Regions from separate parts of the Streptomyces luteogriseus genome, predicted to be linked through region 1. Evidence: riboswitches for the same ligand, from Rfam matches in the RefSeq annotation. Region 1 holds a riboswitch; the other holds the start of a gene.
What was found. Region 1 has a riboswitch for cobalamin ahead of BJ965_RS32890 (ABC transporter substrate-binding protein). Riboswitches for the same ligand answer to the same signal wherever they lie in the genome.
Positions count from the first base shown of each region.

Region 2: another riboswitch for cobalamin. It lies ahead of BJ965_RS12740 (ribonucleoside-diphosphate reductase subunit alpha); the one in region 1 lies ahead of BJ965_RS32890 (ABC transporter substrate-binding protein).

Region 1 covers NZ_JACHMS010000001.1:7,358,004-7,365,292, reverse strand. Annotated here, with positions in the region: gene BJ965_RS32905 (hypothetical protein) at 1-96, opposite strand, end outside; gene BJ965_RS32900 (ABC transporter ATP-binding protein) at 199-1,032, opposite strand; gene BJ965_RS32895 (FecCD family ABC transporter permease) at 1,029-2,081, opposite strand; gene BJ965_RS32890 (ABC transporter substrate-binding protein) at 2,078-3,094, opposite strand; cobalamin riboswitch at 3,164-3,353, opposite strand; gene BJ965_RS32885 (CoA-binding protein) at 3,436-3,864, shown strand; partial or broken gene BJ965_RS32880 (APC family permease) at 3,892-4,342, shown strand; gene BJ965_RS32875 (4-hydroxybenzoate 3-monooxygenase) at 4,365-5,588, shown strand; gene BJ965_RS32870 (ArsR/SmtB family transcription factor) at 5,600-5,959, opposite strand; gene BJ965_RS32865 (cation diffusion facilitator family transporter) at 6,023-7,147, shown strand; gene BJ965_RS32860 (YbaK/EbsC family protein) at 7,208-7,289, opposite strand, start outside.
Region 2 covers NZ_JACHMS010000001.1:2,991,827-2,999,115, reverse strand. Annotated here, with positions in the region: gene BJ965_RS12760 (bifunctional albaflavenone monooxygenase/terpene synthase) at 1-17, shown strand, start outside; gene BJ965_RS12755 (GlxA family transcriptional regulator) at 30-992, opposite strand; gene BJ965_RS12750 (hypothetical protein) at 1,086-1,328, shown strand; gene BJ965_RS12745 (ribonucleotide-diphosphate reductase subunit beta) at 1,241-2,248, opposite strand; gene BJ965_RS12740 (ribonucleoside-diphosphate reductase subunit alpha) at 2,248-4,605, opposite strand; cobalamin riboswitch at 4,730-4,855, opposite strand; gene mctP (monocarboxylate uptake permease MctP) at 5,001-6,629, opposite strand; gene BJ965_RS12730 (DUF3311 domain-containing protein) at 6,626-6,892, opposite strand; gene BJ965_RS12725 (GntR family transcriptional regulator) at 7,038-7,289, opposite strand, start outside.

The DNA of each region.
Region 1 (7,289 bases):
GGAGCCGGGTGCGTGCACCTCGACACGGGTCAGGCCCCGGCGGGCCGGGGCGGCGTCGACCGGCTCACGGGTTCGGGCGTCGATGATGCGCAGCACGAGGCGAGCGTAGGCGGGCGGGCGGGCACGCGCAGGCAGGTTCGGCGTTTTCCGGCCACCGTGGCGGAATCGCCCCACCAATGGCGCGCCCGGCCGCCCCAGTCAGACCAGCGTGCCCAGGAACCGCACATGAGGCCGGCCCTCGGGCCCTTCGCTGCTGACGGCGGCCCGCACCCCGTACACGTCGGCCATGAGCTCCGCCGTGAGCACGTCGCCCGGAGTGCCCGCGGCCACGACCCGCCCCGCGGACAGCACGACGACCCGATCGCAGTACATCGCGGCGAGGTTGAGGTCGTGCAGGGCCACCACGGTGGTGACCGGCAGGCCCGTGATCAGAGCGAGGAGGTCGAGCTGGTGGTGGATGTCGAGGTGGTTGGTGGGCTCGTCGAGGAGGAGTTCGCGGGGCTCCTGGGCGAGCGCGCGGGCGATCTGCACCCGCTGGCGTTCGCCGCCCGAGAGGGTGTGCCAGGGCTGTCCGGCCCGGGCGTCGAGGCCCGTGCGCTCCAGGGCGGCGCGCACCGCCCGTTCGTCGTCCGCCGAGGCGGGGGTCCAGGCGCGGCGGTGCGGGACGCGGCCCAGCCGTACGACGTCCTCGACCGTCAACTCGATCTGGGTGTCTGACTGTTGCTCGACCACGGCGAGGCGCCGGGCGACCGTGCGGCGGGGCAGGTCGCCCAGCGGTGTGCCGTCGAGGGTGACGACTCCCGAGGTCGGCGTGAGCAGCCCGGCCAGCAGCCGCAGCAGCGTGGACTTGCCGGAGCCGTTGGGTCCGAGGACGCCGACCGTGGAGCCGGTCTCCGGCGCGAGGGCGACGCCGTCCAGAATGAGACGCCCGTCGGCGCGGCGGCTGACCCGCTCGGCCCGCAGCCCCGCCACCGGTGCCTCCGCCCCGCTCACCGCGCCCTCCGCCTCCACCGCCGCCCCCGTGTCACTCATCGCACTCTCCTCGTCCGGTACAGCACCGCCACGAAGGCCGGCACCCCGATCAGTGACGTCACGACCCCCACCGGGACCTCCTGCGGATCGAGGACGGTGCGGGCCAGGGTGTCCACCCACACGAGGAACACCGCTCCCGCGAGGGCGGTGACCGGCAGCAGCCGCGTGTGCCCGGGTCCGGTCAGGGCCCGCGCGGCGTGCGGCAGGACCAGGCCGACGAAGCCGATCGCCCCGGCCGAGCTGACCAGCGCGGCTGTGAGCAGGGCCGTGACACACAGCAGCACCAGACGGGTCCGGGCGAGGGACACCCCGAGCGCGGCCGCCGCGTCCTGCCCGAAGGCGAAGGCGTCGAGGGTACGGGCGTAGGACAGGCAGACCACCAGGGCCACGGCCAGTACGGCAGCGCACAGCCACACGTCGGTCCAGCCGGCGCCGCCGAGCGAGCCGAGGAGCCAGAACAGCACGCCTCGGGTCGTCTCGGCGTCGGCGGAGGTCATCACGACGAAGGAGGTGAGGGCGGAGAAGAGCTGCATGGCGGCGACGCCCGCGAGGACGACCCGGTCGGTGGTGCCGCCGAGGGTGTGGCTGAGCAGCAGCACCAGCCCGAACGACAGCAGGGCGCCGAGGAACGCGCCCCCGGACACCGACAGGGCGCCGCCGCCCACGCCCAGCACGACCACGAGGACCGCTCCGGTGGAGGCGCCCGAGGACACCCCGAGCACGAAGGGGTCGGCCAGCGGGTTGCGCAGCAGCGACTGCATCACCGCACCGCACACGGCGAGTCCGGCCCCGCACACGGCGGCGAGCAGGGTGCGGGGCAGTCGCAGCTGCCAGACGATCCCGTCCCGGATCGGCGTCAGCTCCGAGCTGCCGAGGCCGAGATGGGCGGCCACCACGGACCACACGTCACCGACGCCGATGTCGGCGGGACCGATGGTGATGGCCACGGCGAGGGAGACGACGAGCGCGACGGTCCCGGCCGCGCCGAGCACGAGTCCTGCCCGGCGCCGGGGCCTGGTCCCGACAGCAGGCAGACCCTGGGCGGTCACTTCACCAGTCCGAACCGGCGCAGCCCGGCGGCGACCTGCTCCACACCCTCGACGGTGCGGATGGTCGGGTTCATGGCCTGCCCGCTGAGGAGCACGTACCGCTTGTGCCGGACGGCGTCCATGGTCCTCGTGACGGGGTTGGACTCCAGGAAGGCGATCTTCTTCGCGGCCGACTCGGCGGTCTGGGACTTGCGGGTCAGGTCGCCGATGACCAGGACGTCGGGGTCACGGTCGGCGACGGTCTCCCAGTTGACCTGCGGCCACTCCTCGTGCGTGTCGTCGAAGACGTTCTTCGCGCCGAGGGCCCGGGTGATGATGCCGGGCGCCCCGCAACAGCCCGCCAGGTAGGGCGACTCGGAGTTCGCGAACCAGTAGAGGAGGGTGACGTCGGAGGCGTCGATGCCGGCCGTGGCCTTCTTCATGCGCTGCTGGAGCGAGGCCACGAGTGCGTCGCCGCGCTTCTTCACCCCGAACACGGTCGCGAGGTCCCGGACTTCGCCGTAGACGGTGTCGATGTCCAGGGCCTTGTCGCGGGCGCCGTCGCCGCCGCCCGAGTTGTCCTTGCCGGCGCAGTCGGACGGGGAGACGTAGGTGGGGACACCGAGTTTCTCGAACTGCTCGCGGGTGGCGACGCCGCCCTTGCCGAGGGTGGAGACGAAGGACGCGGCGACGAAGTCGGGCTCGGTGTCCAGGACGCGTTCGAAGGACGGGTTGTTGTCGGCGAGGCGCGGCACCTTCGCGTCGGCCTTCTCCAGCCCCTTCATCACGGGGTCGGTCCAGGTGGCCGTGCCCGCGAGGCGGTCGGCGAGGCCGAGGGAGAGCAGGATCTCGGTGGTGCCCTGGTTAAGGGACACGGCGTGGCGCGGCGGGGCGGCGACGCGGACCTCGTGCCCGCAGTTGGTGAGGGTGACTGCCGCCTTGGCGTCGGTGGACGCGGCGCCGCCGCAGCCGGTCAGGAGCAGGGAGCCGGCCGCGAGCAGGGCGGCGGCACGGGCGGGTCGGGCGAGGGGCACGGGAACCAGTCCTCAGGCGTCGAGGGCCCATTCGCGGAGCCCGGTCGTACGGTGCTCCCCCGCCGCACGCGGCCGCGGGGGCCGCCAGCAGGTCTTCGGACTCGGGATCACCCGGATCGGAGCGCCTTCCCGGACGTCCACGAGGGAGTCCAGTGGCCGAGGCCCCGCCCGTCCCCCTCACCGCTGCGCGTCAGTTCCGGATTCGCACCGGATTCCCTGACCCACGTACATGGGTTCGACTGGCCTCGGCAAGCTATCACGGAGGCCGCCCGGGGAATCACCGCGCGTCCGGCGCCGTTGCACGAGGAGCAGTTCGTCCACGACTTCCGAGGAGGCCGCCGGTGTACGGCGACGAGGCAACGGTCCGCAGGATCCTCACCGAGCTCGGCGACACCTGGGCCGTGGTGGGCCTGTCGTCGAACCAGCGGCGCGCGGCGTACGGCGTCGCGGCCGTGCTCCAGCGCTTCGGCAAGCGCGTCGTGCCGGTGCACCCGAAGGCGGAGACGGTGCACGGGGAGCAGGGGTACGCGAGCCTGGCGGACATCCCCTTCGACGTGGACGTCGTCGACGTGTTCGTGAACAGCGACCTCGCCGGGGCCGTCGCGGACGAGGCGGTCGCCAAGGGCGCGAAGGGCGTCTGGTTCCAGCTCGACGTCATCGACGAGGCGGCGTACGAGCGGACCCGCGCGGCGGGCCTGGAGATGGTGATGGACCGCTGCCCGGCGATCGAGATCCCACGGCTGTCTCATCACGGCGTACAGAAACCCTGAAGCGTTCGCCAGGAAACACCCGCGCCCGGGCGGTTCGCGGACCGGCTGCCGCACCGGGAGCGCCCCTACCGACTGCCCGGCGGGAAGGTCCGCTCGCCGCTGTCGTTCGTGGTGGCCAACCTCATCATCTACTGGTCCACCTGGGGGCACCCTGTGGCGGCTCGGCGTGGCCATCGTTTTCGGCTACGTCCTGCTCGGCGGCTACGCCTGGTACGCCACGCGCAAGGGTCTGCCCGATGCGCCCCGGCTCGACTGGAAGGCCGCCCGGTGGCTGCCCGTCCATCTGCTGGGCCTGGGCGTCATCTCCTGGCAGGGCGGCTTCGGCGGCCGGGGGCACCTCGCCCTGGGGTGGGACATCCTGGTCATCGCGGTGTTTTCGCCGGCCATCTACTACTGGGCCCCGGCCTCGGCCTCCCTGGCCGGGGAGATCGAGCGGAGCATCGAGGAGCTGGCCGTCGCGGAGGTGCCCGTGCACTGAGAGCGGCCTCCATAATGTGCGCATGACCCGCCCCCTTCCGTCCGCCGACTCCGGTGCCCCGCAACGCTTTTCGGTCGTTGTCGTGGGCGCCGGCCCCGCGGGTCTGACCGTCGGCAGCATCCTGCGTGCCGCGTCCGTGGACTGCCTGGTGCTGGAGACCGAGACCCGGGAGTTCATCGAACAGCGGCCCCGGGCCGGGGTCATCGAGGAGTGGGCCGTACACGGTCTGGAGAAGCGGGGCCTCGCCCGCAACCTGCTGGACCGCGCCGAACTGCACACCGCGTGCGAGTTCCGCTTCGACGGCGAGCGGTACCGGTTCCCGTACGGTGAGTTGACGGGCAGTCACCATTTCGTCTATCCACAGCCGTTGCTGGTGACGGACCTGGTGCGCGAGTACGCCGACGTCCGGGGCGGCGCGATCCGCTTCGGCGTCCGGGACGTGCACGTCCACGACGCCGACACCGACCGGCCGTGGGTGTCGTACATCTGCCCCGGGACGGGTGAACTCCAGGTCGTGCACTGCGATTTCGTCGCGGGCTGTGACGGGGCCCGCGGGGTGAGCCGAGCCGCGCTCCCGCCCGAGCGGGTGCGGATCGCGCGGCACGACTACGGTATCGGCTGGCTGGCGCTGCTCGCCGAGGCGCCGCCGTCCACCGACTGCGTGCTGTTCGGCTGCCACGAGCGCGGCTTCGCCGGTCAGATGCCCCGCAGCCCCGAGGTGACCCGCTACTACCTCCAGTGCCCGCCGGGCGACGACGTGGAGAACTGGCCGCACGAGCGCGTCTGGTCGGAGCTGCGGGAGCGGCTCGGGGCGGCCGGTGTGCCGCCGCTGGCCGAGGGCCGGCTGATCGAGAAGCGCGTGCTGGACATGCACGACTACGTGGTCGAGCCGATGGCGCACGGCCGGCTCTTCCTCGCCGGCGACGCGGCCCATCTGGTCGCCCCGATCGCCGCCAAGGGCATGAACCTCGCCCTGCACGACGCCTTCCTGCTCGGCGACGCCCTGGTCGCGTGGCTCACCACCGGTGACGGCAGCGGCCTCGACGGCTACGCGCAGGCGTGTCTGCGGCGCGTGTGGGACTACCAGGAGTTCTCGCAGTGGCTGTCCGAGGTGTACCACGGCACGGCGGCGGGCGACCCGTTCCGCGCGGGCACCGCACTCGCCCGGCTGCGCCGTCTGTTCACCTCGCCCACGGCGGCCGCCGCCTTCGCCGAGCAGTACCTCGGGACGGCGGCGCGCTACTGAGCGAGCCGTGCTCAGTCGTGCGGGGGCCGGTCGCTGAGCCGGTGGTCGGCCACGTTCAGCGCTTCGTCGACGAGTCGGCGCAGATGACCGTCGCGCAGTGAGTAGACGACCCGGCGGCCCTCTTTGCGCGTGTCCACCAGGCCCGCGAGGCGCAGCCGCGCCAGGTGCTGGCTGACGGCGGGCCGGGCCGCTCCGCACACCTCGGTGAGCGTCGTGACGTCGGCCTCTCCCCCGGCCAGCGCGTGCAGCAGGGCGAGCCGGGTCCGGTCCCCCAGCAGGGCCAGCAGTTCGGCGGCGAGGGCGAACTGCTCCTCGCCGGGGCTGCGCGGATGCGCATCATGCGCAGATGACAGGTGCATGCGTGCGCTCATACGCACATAATGGCGCCACGGCACGGGTACGTCCACTCTCGCGCGCACCGGAAGGGGATCCACGTGAGCGATCGGCACGAGCACTCCCACCCTCATGAGCACACCCACGGGCCCGGTCAGGAACACGGGCACGACCGGGGGCACGACCACGGTCCCGGCCAGGAGCACCGGCACGACCGGGGGCACGACCACGGCCACCGGCACCGCCTTCGCCACCGGCTGGCCCACCTCCTCGCCCCGCACTCTCACGAGACTGCCGACAAGGTCGACTCCGCCCTGGAGTCCTCTGCCCGGGGGATGCGGGCGCTCTGGGTCTCGCTCGTCGTCCTCGGCGTGACGGCGCTGGCCCAGGCGGTCGTGGTGGCGGTCTCCGGGTCGGTCGCGCTGCTCGGGGACACGGTGCACAACACCGCGGACGCGCTGACCGCCGTCCCGCTCGGGATCGCCTTCGTACTGGGCCGGCGCGCGGCCACGCGCCGCTTCACCTACGGCTACGGGCGGGCCGAGGACCTGGCCGGTCTCGTGATCGTGCTGACGATCGCCGCGTCCGCGGCCTTCGCGGGCTGGACGGCCCTGGAGCGGCTGCTGGATCCGCGCCCGGTCCAGCACGTCCCGGCGGTCGCCGTGGCCGCCCTCGTCGGCTTCGCGGGCAACGAGTGGGTGGCCCGCTACCGCATCCGCGTCGGCCGCTCGATCGGCTCGGCCGCGCTGGTCGCCGACGGGCTGCACGCCCGCACGGACGGTTTCACCTCGCTGGCCGTGCTGCTGGGCGCCGGAGGATCGGCCCTGGGATGGCACCTGGCCGACCCCGTCGTCGGGCTGGCGATCACCGCGGCGATCGCGCTGGTGCTGCGGGACGCGGCCCGGGAGGTGTTCCGCCGGGTGATGGACGCCGTCGACCCGGCCCTGGTGGACCGCGCCGAGCGGGCCCTGACCGAGGTGCCCGGGGTGCGCGGGGTGGGTGAGCTGCGGCTGCGCTGGATCGGTCACCGGCTGCGCGCCGAGGTGGCGGTCGTGGTGGACGGCGACGTGACGGTGCGCGAGGCCCATCGCATCGCCGTGGACGCCGAGCACGCGCTGCTGCACGCGGTACCCCGGCTGACCGCGGCCCTGGTGCACGCCGATCCCGAGCCGGCCCCGGGCGAGGGCGACCCGCATCTGCCGCTGGCCCACCACATCGCCGCGTAGGCCGGCCGGCCCCGCAGCTGCCGCCGGGTCCACCGCCGACCGGCTCATCGCGACGTCGGGTCAGGAGACCCCGAGCCCCTCCAGCACCTCGGCGTGCGGCAGTTCGGCGAAGGCCTTGCCCGGGATCAGCAGCTTGCCGCGC
Region 2 (7,289 bases), 4.4 Mb from region 1:
GGCCGGTGGCGAGATGAGAGCTCCCGGACTCAGGCCGCCTCGGGGCCCCTGAAGGTCCGTCGGTAGGCGTTCGGGGTCGTCCCCACCGCCCGGACGAAGTGGTGGCGCAGGGTGGCCGCGTTGCCGAACCCCGTCCGGCCGGCGATCGCGTCCATGGTCTCGTCCGTCGCCTCCAGCAGCCGCTGGGCCAGCAGCACGCGCTGGCGCAGGATCCAGCGGTAGGGAGTCGTACCCGTCTCCTGCTGGAAGCGGCGGGCGAACGTGCGCGGGGACATATGGGCCTGGACGGCGAGCTGCTCGACGGTGACCTCCTCGTCGAGATGGCGCTCCATCCACGCCAGCACCTCGCCGATGGTGTCGCCCTCGGGCTGGGGGAGCGGGCGCTCGATGTACTGGGCCTGGCCGCCGTCGCGGTGCGGCGGCACCACCATCCGGCGGGCGATCTTGTTGGCGACCTCGGTGCCCTGCTCCTTGCGCACCAGGTGGAGGCAGGCGTCGATGCCGGCGGCCGTGCCGGCGGAGGTGATCACCGGGTCCTCGTCGACGTAGAGCACGTCCGGCTCGACGGCCACGCGCGGGTACTGCCGGGCGAGGTCCTTCGCGTGCTTCCAGTGCGTGGCGCACCGGCGGCCGTCCAGCAGCCCCGCCGCGGCCAGCACGAAGACACCGGAGCAGACGCTCAGCACCCGCGCACCGCGGTCGACCGCGTGACGCAGGGCGTCCAGCAGCTCCGGCGGGAAGTCCCGGGACGCGTAGCTGGACCCCGCCGGCACGGCGATCAGATCCGCCGTCTCCAGCCGCTCCAGGCCGTGCTCCACCTGGAGCGAGAAGCCCGAGTTCATGCGCAGCACGGGGCCCTCGGCCGAGGCGACGGCGAAGTCGTAGACCGGCAGGCCCTCGTCGCTCCGGTCCGTGCCGAAGACTTCGCACACCACGCCGAGTTCGAAGGGGTTCACGCCGTCGAGGAGGGCGACGGCCACGTTCTGCAGCATGGATCCAGTGTGCCTCGTCCGTGGCAGTAATTCGAGGGTCTACGGCAGTACTGCCACTGACGGTAAGGAGTCATCGGAGCGACAGTGGTGTCCATGAACACGAACCAGATCGAAGCACTCATCGGACTGACCGCCACCCTCGGGATCCTGGTCCTCCTGATCCTCCCGTCCGTGATCGGCCTGGTGCGCGAGAGGCGCATCGACCGTCAGATCCGGGAGGCCCAGGAGGCCCGCGGAGAGCTTCCGGCTCAGAAGTCCTCGTCCAGGTCGACGGTGCCCTCCACCGCCACCTGGTACGCGGAGGGCCGTCGCTCGAAGAAGTTGGTCAACTCCTGAACCCCCTGGAGCTCCATGAAGGAGAAGGGGTTCTCGGAGCCGTAGACCGGAGCGAAGCCGAGGCGGGTGAGCCGCTGGTCGGCGACGCACTCCAGGTACTGCCGCATCGACTCGGTGTTCATGCCCGGCAGGCCGTCACCGCACAGGTCGCGCGCGAACTGCAGCTCGGCTTCGACGGCCTCCCGGAGCATGTCCGTCACCTCCTGCTGGAGCCGGTCGTCGAACAGCTCCGGCTCCTCCTTGCGGACGGTGTCGACCACGTCGAAGGCGAAGGACATGTGCATCGTCTCGTCGCGGAACACCCAGTTGGTGCCGGTGGCCAGGCCGTGCAGCAGGCCCCGGCTGCGGAACCAGTAGACGTACGCGAAGGCGCCGTAGAAGAACAGGCCCTCGATGCACGCGGCGAAGCAGATCAGGTTGAGCAGGAACCGGCGACGGTCGGACTGGGTCTCCAGCCGGTCGAGCTTGTCGACGGAGTCCATCCACTTGAAGCAGAACGAGGCCTTCTCGCGGATGGACGGGATGTTCTCCACGGCCGCGAAAGCCGCGGTGCGATCCTCCGGGTCGGGCAGATAGGTGTCGAGCAGCGTCAGATAGAACTGGACGTGCACGGCCTCCTCGAACAGCTGGCGCGACAAGTACAGCCGCGCCTCCGGGGAGTTGATGTGCTTGTACAGCGTCAGCACCAGGTTGTTCGCGACGATGGAGTCGCCCGTGGCGAAGAAGGCGACCAGCCGGCCGATCAGGTGCTGCTCCGCCGGTGACAGCTTGGCGAGGTCGGCGACGTCCGAGTGGAGGTCGACCTCCTCCACGGTCCAGGTGTTCTTGATGGCGTCCCGGTAGCGCTCGTAGAAGTCCGGGTAGCGCATGGGGCGCAGGGTGAGCTCGAAGCCGGGGTCGAGAAGGTTCTGGGTGCTCATTACTGGCAGGCCTCGCAGGACTCGGGGTTTTCCAGGGAGCAGGCGACCGCTTCGGGGTCCGGGGTGGCCTGCGCGGGGAAGGTGGCCTGGGCGGCGCGGGCGATGCGGGTCGCCGGGCGCGAGCGCAGGTAGTACGTCGTCTTCAGCCCGGACTTCCAGGCGTAGGCGTACATCGAGGAGAGCTTGCCGATGGTCGGCGTCTCCAGGAACAGGTTCAGGGACTGGGACTGGTCCAGGAACGGAGTCCTGGCCGCCGCCATGTCGATCAGACCGCGCTGCGGGATCTCCCACGCCGTGCGGTAGAGGGCGCGCACGTCCTCGGGGATCCAGGCGAAGTCCTGCACCGAGCCGCTGGCCTCACGCAGGGCCTCCCGGCTGCGGGCGTCCCACACGCCGAGCCGCTTCAGCTCGTCCACCAGGTAGGAGTTGACCTGGAGGAACTCGCCCGACAGCGTCTCGCGCTTGAACAGGTTGGACACCTGCGGCTCGATGCACTCGTACACGCCCGCGATGGAGGCGATCGTGGCCGTGGGGGCGATGGCGAGGAGCAGCGAGTTGCGCATGCCGGTCGTGGCGACGCGCTCCCGCAGGGCCGCCCAGCGCTCCGGCCAGGTCAGTTCTACGTCGTAGTGGTCGGGATGCAGCATGCCCCGGGCCGTGCGGGTCTTCTCCCAGGCGGGCAGCGGCCCGTTGCGCTCGGCGAGGTCGGCGGAGGCCTCGTACGCGGCGAGCATGATCCGCTCGGCGATGCGGGTGGAGAGGGCCCTGGCCTCCGGCGAGTCGAAGGGCAGACGCAGCTTGAAGAAGACGTCCTGAAGGCCCATCGCGCCGAGGCCGACCGGACGCCAGCGGGCGTTGGAGCGGCCCGCCTGCTCGGTCGGGTAGAAGTTGATGTCGACGACCCGGTCGAGGAAGGTCACGGCCGTACGGACGGTCTCGTCCAGCCGCTTCCAGTCCAGGCCGCCAGTCGATGTGTCGACAAAGGAACCCAGGTTGACCGAGCCCAGGTTGCAGACCGCCGTCTCCCCGTCGTCGGTGACCTCCAGGATCTCCGTGCAGAGGTTGGAGGAGTGGACGACGTGGTCCGGCTCGGCCGTCTGGTTGGCGGTGCGGTTGGCGGCGTCCTTGAAGGTCATCCAGCCGTTGCCGGTCTGCGCGAGGGTGCGCATCATGCGGCCGTACAGCTCACGGGCGGGCAGGGTCTTCTTCGCGAGACCCTTCGCCTCGGCCTCACGGTACGCGGCGTCGAACTCGTCGCCCCACAGGTCGACCAGCTCCGGCACGTCCGAGGGGGAGAACAGCGACCACTGCGCGTCGGCGTTCACGCGCCGCATGAACTCGTCCGGCACCCAGTGCGCCAGGTTCAGGTTGTGCGTGCGGCGGGCGTCCTCACCGGTGTTGTCGCGCAGCTCCAGGAACTCCTCGATGTCGGAGTGCCAGGTCTCCAGGTAGACCGCGGCCGCGCCCTTGCGCCGGCCGCCCTGGTTCACCGCGGCGACCGACGCGTCGAGGGTCTTCAGGAACGGGACGATGCCGTTGGAGTGCCCGTTGGTGCCGCGGATCAGCGAACCGCGGGCGCGGATGCGGGAGTAAGCCAGTCCGATGCCGCCGGCGTGCTTCGACAGCCGGGCCACCTGGTGGTAGCGGTCGTAGATGGAGTCCAGCTCGTCCTTGGGGGAGTCGAGGAGGTAGCAGGACGACATCTGCGGGTGCCGGGTGCCCGAATTGAAGAGGGTGGGGGAGGAGGGGAGGTAGTCGAGGCGGCTCATCAGCCGGTAGAGGGCCGCGACCTCCTCCAGCGCGCGGGTGGTGTCGTCCTCGGCGAGGCCGCTCGCCACCCGCAGCATGAAGTGCTGGGGCGTCTCGACGACCTTGCGGGTGATCGGGTGCCGGAGCAGGTAGCGGCTGTGCAGCGTGCGCAGGCCGAAGTAGCCGAAGCGGTCGTCGGCGCCGGTGTCGATCAGGGCGTCGAGCCGGGTCGCGTGCAGCCGGACGAACTCGGCGGTGCGGTCGGCGATGAGGCCCTCGCGGTGGCCCACCGCCACGGACTCGGTGAAGGACGTGACGCCCTGCGAGGCGGCTTCCTCGCGGATGCCGATGGTCAGAAGCCGGGCGGCCAGCCGGGAGTAGGCGGGGTCCTCGGAGATCAGACCGGCCGCGGCCTCCGTCGCCAGCTCCCGCAACTCCGCTTCGTCCGCGGCGGCGGACCGGCCGCGCAGCGCGGCGGCGGCGACCCGGCCGGGGTCGGCGTCGGGGAGGTCGGCGGTCAGCTCGGTCAGGGTCCGCAGCAGCGCGGTACCGGGAGCGTCGTGCTCCTCCTCGGTGGCTGAGACCGGTTCGGCTGGCGCGATGGTCACGTGGGGCTCTCCCTCGCTCGGCACGGGGGCCTCGTCGAGGGCAGGGGGCAGCACACGAGCGCACGCGGCGTCGCGTCCACCGGCCCATTCCACGAGGCCCGGACGTCAGGGCACACCGGCCGGGTGGCCGGGCGCGCTGTCGGCAGGTCCTCGGACTGACGCTTGCGCACGGAACATGCACAAGTACACCGTTGCGGGACAGTTCCGGATTCGCACCGGATTCCCCTGCGGCGACAGCGAGCATGAGCATACATCTTGTGCCGGGCTCGGTTGGCACCCCCAGATGTTGTGTCGCGGTGGTGTCGGAGCGTCAGCTTTACGTGACAGCGGGCCGCCGTGACACGTGGTCACGACGGCCCGCTGCGGGGTGTTCGTGGTGGGCCGGAACCCTGGAATCAGTGGGCGGAGCCGGCAGTCGCAGGCGGAAGCTCCACCTGGACCCCGGGGTCGCCCGCGTCCGCCGTGTAGTCCTCCGGCTTGGTCTCGTCGATGCCGTCGGGGGCCTTCAGGGCCTTCAGGACGAAGGTCAGGACCACCGTCACCACCACGTTCAGGACGAACGCCGTGAGGCCGATGTAGCCGATCTCCCCGATGCCCGGGATCTCCTTCGCGGAGCCGCCGAAGTGCTTCTGCGTCGGGGAGGCGACGCCGTACGCCGCGACCGTGCCGTAGACCATGCCGACCGCCCAGCCCGCGAGCAGCGCCCAGCGGTGGAACCAGCGGGTGAACAGGCCGCCGACCAGGGCCGGGAAGGTCTGCAGGATCCAGATGCCGCCCAGCAGCTGGAAGTTGATGGCGACCGTCTTGTCCATGGTCAGGACGAAGGCCAGCGCGCCGACCTTCACCAGCAGGGAGACCAGCTTGGAGACCTTCGTCTCCTGTGCCGGAGTGGCGTCCGGCTTGATGAAGTCCTTGTAGATGTTGCGGGTGAAGAGATTCGCGGCCGCGATGGACATGATGGCCGCGGGCACCAGCGCGCCGATGCCGATCGCCGCGAACGCCACACCCGCGAACCAGTCCGGGAACATCGTCTCGAACAGCTGCGGAATCGCCAGCTGCCCGTTCTGCACCTTGATGCCGGCCGCGATCGCCATGAACCCGAGCAGCGCCAGCAGCCCCAGCATCAGCGAGTACAGCGGCAGGATCGTGGTGTTGCGGCGGATCACCTCACGGCTCTTCGAGGACAGCGTCGCCGTGATCGAGTGCGGGTACATGAACAGCGCCAGGGCGGAGCCCAACGCCAGCGTGGCGTACGTCCACTGGCCCGGCTCGGCCGGCGTCAGCGCACCGCGCGGCGCGCCCGTCGCCGGGTTGGTCTGGCTGTACGCCTCACCGGCCTTGGCGAAGATCTCGTCGAAGCCGCCCAGCTTGATCGGGATGTAGATGATCGCCACCGCGATGACGATGTAGATCAGCGTGTCCTTCACGAACGCGATGAGCGCGGGGGCCCGCAGACCCGACGAGTACGTGTACGCCGCCAGCACGCCGAACGCGATCAGCAGCGGCAGGTCCTTGATGAACCAGTTGGTGTTCTCGCCGCCGCCGACGCCCATCACGTCCAGCACGGCCTGGATGCCGACCAGCTGGAGCGCGATGTACGGCATCGTCGCCAGGATGCCCGTCACGGCCACCGCCAGCGACAGGCCCTTCGAGCCGAAGCGGCCGCGCACGAAGTCGGACGTGGTGACGTAGCCGTGCTTGTGGGACACCGACCACAGGCGGGGCAGGAAGGTGAAGATCAGCGGGTAGACCAGGATGGTGTACGGCACGGCGAAGAAGCCGGCCGCGCCCGCCGCGTAGATCGCCGCCGGCACGGCGACGAAGGTGTACGCCGTGTACAGGTCGCCGCCGAGCAGGAACCAGGTGATCCAGGTGCCGAACGAGCGGCCGCCCAGGCCCCATTCGTCCAGGCTCTGCTCGTTCTCGGCCTTGCGCCAGCGCGCGGCCAGGAAGCCCATGACCGTCACGGCCAGGAAGAAGAAGATGAAGACGCCGAGCGCGACGCCGTTCACGCCGTCCTTCACTGCGACGCACCGCCCTTCGCGGCCGAGCGGGCGCGCTGGTCACGCTGCCACAGCTTGTAGGCGATCATCGTCAGGACGGTGGAGATGAGCACCCACGCCATCTGGTACCAGTAGAAGAACGGAATCCCTATGAAGGCCGGGTCGGTCTTCGCGTACGAGCCGACCCACAGCATGGCCACGAACGGTGCAATGAGGCAGACGGCGATGACGACGCGCATGGGCGTCACCACCGGCCCTCCGCTGGCTTCTGGGGCTTGCGACATCAGGCGGCTCCGTCCCCTTGGTGATCACCTGTGTAATGCGCAGGCAATCTAGGTCAGGGCGTGCCGCCAGCGGAACCCCTCGTCCGCAATGCGGTACCCAACCGAAACCAGGCCTCAGCAGTGACGGAAGCGCCGCGGGGCGCCGCTAGTCGGCGGGCCGCTTCAGTCGCGCCACGAACTTGTACCGGTCCCCCCGGTAGACCGACCGCACCCACTCCACCGGCTGGCCGCCCCGGTCCAGCGAGTGCCGGGAGAGCATCAGCATCGGCAGCCCGACGTCCGTGCCGAGCAGGCCGGCCTCGCGCGGGGTGGCCAGGGACGTCTCGATGGTCTCCTCGGCCTCCGCGAGATGGACGTCGTAGACCTCGGCCAGCGCCGTGTAGAGCGACGTGTACTT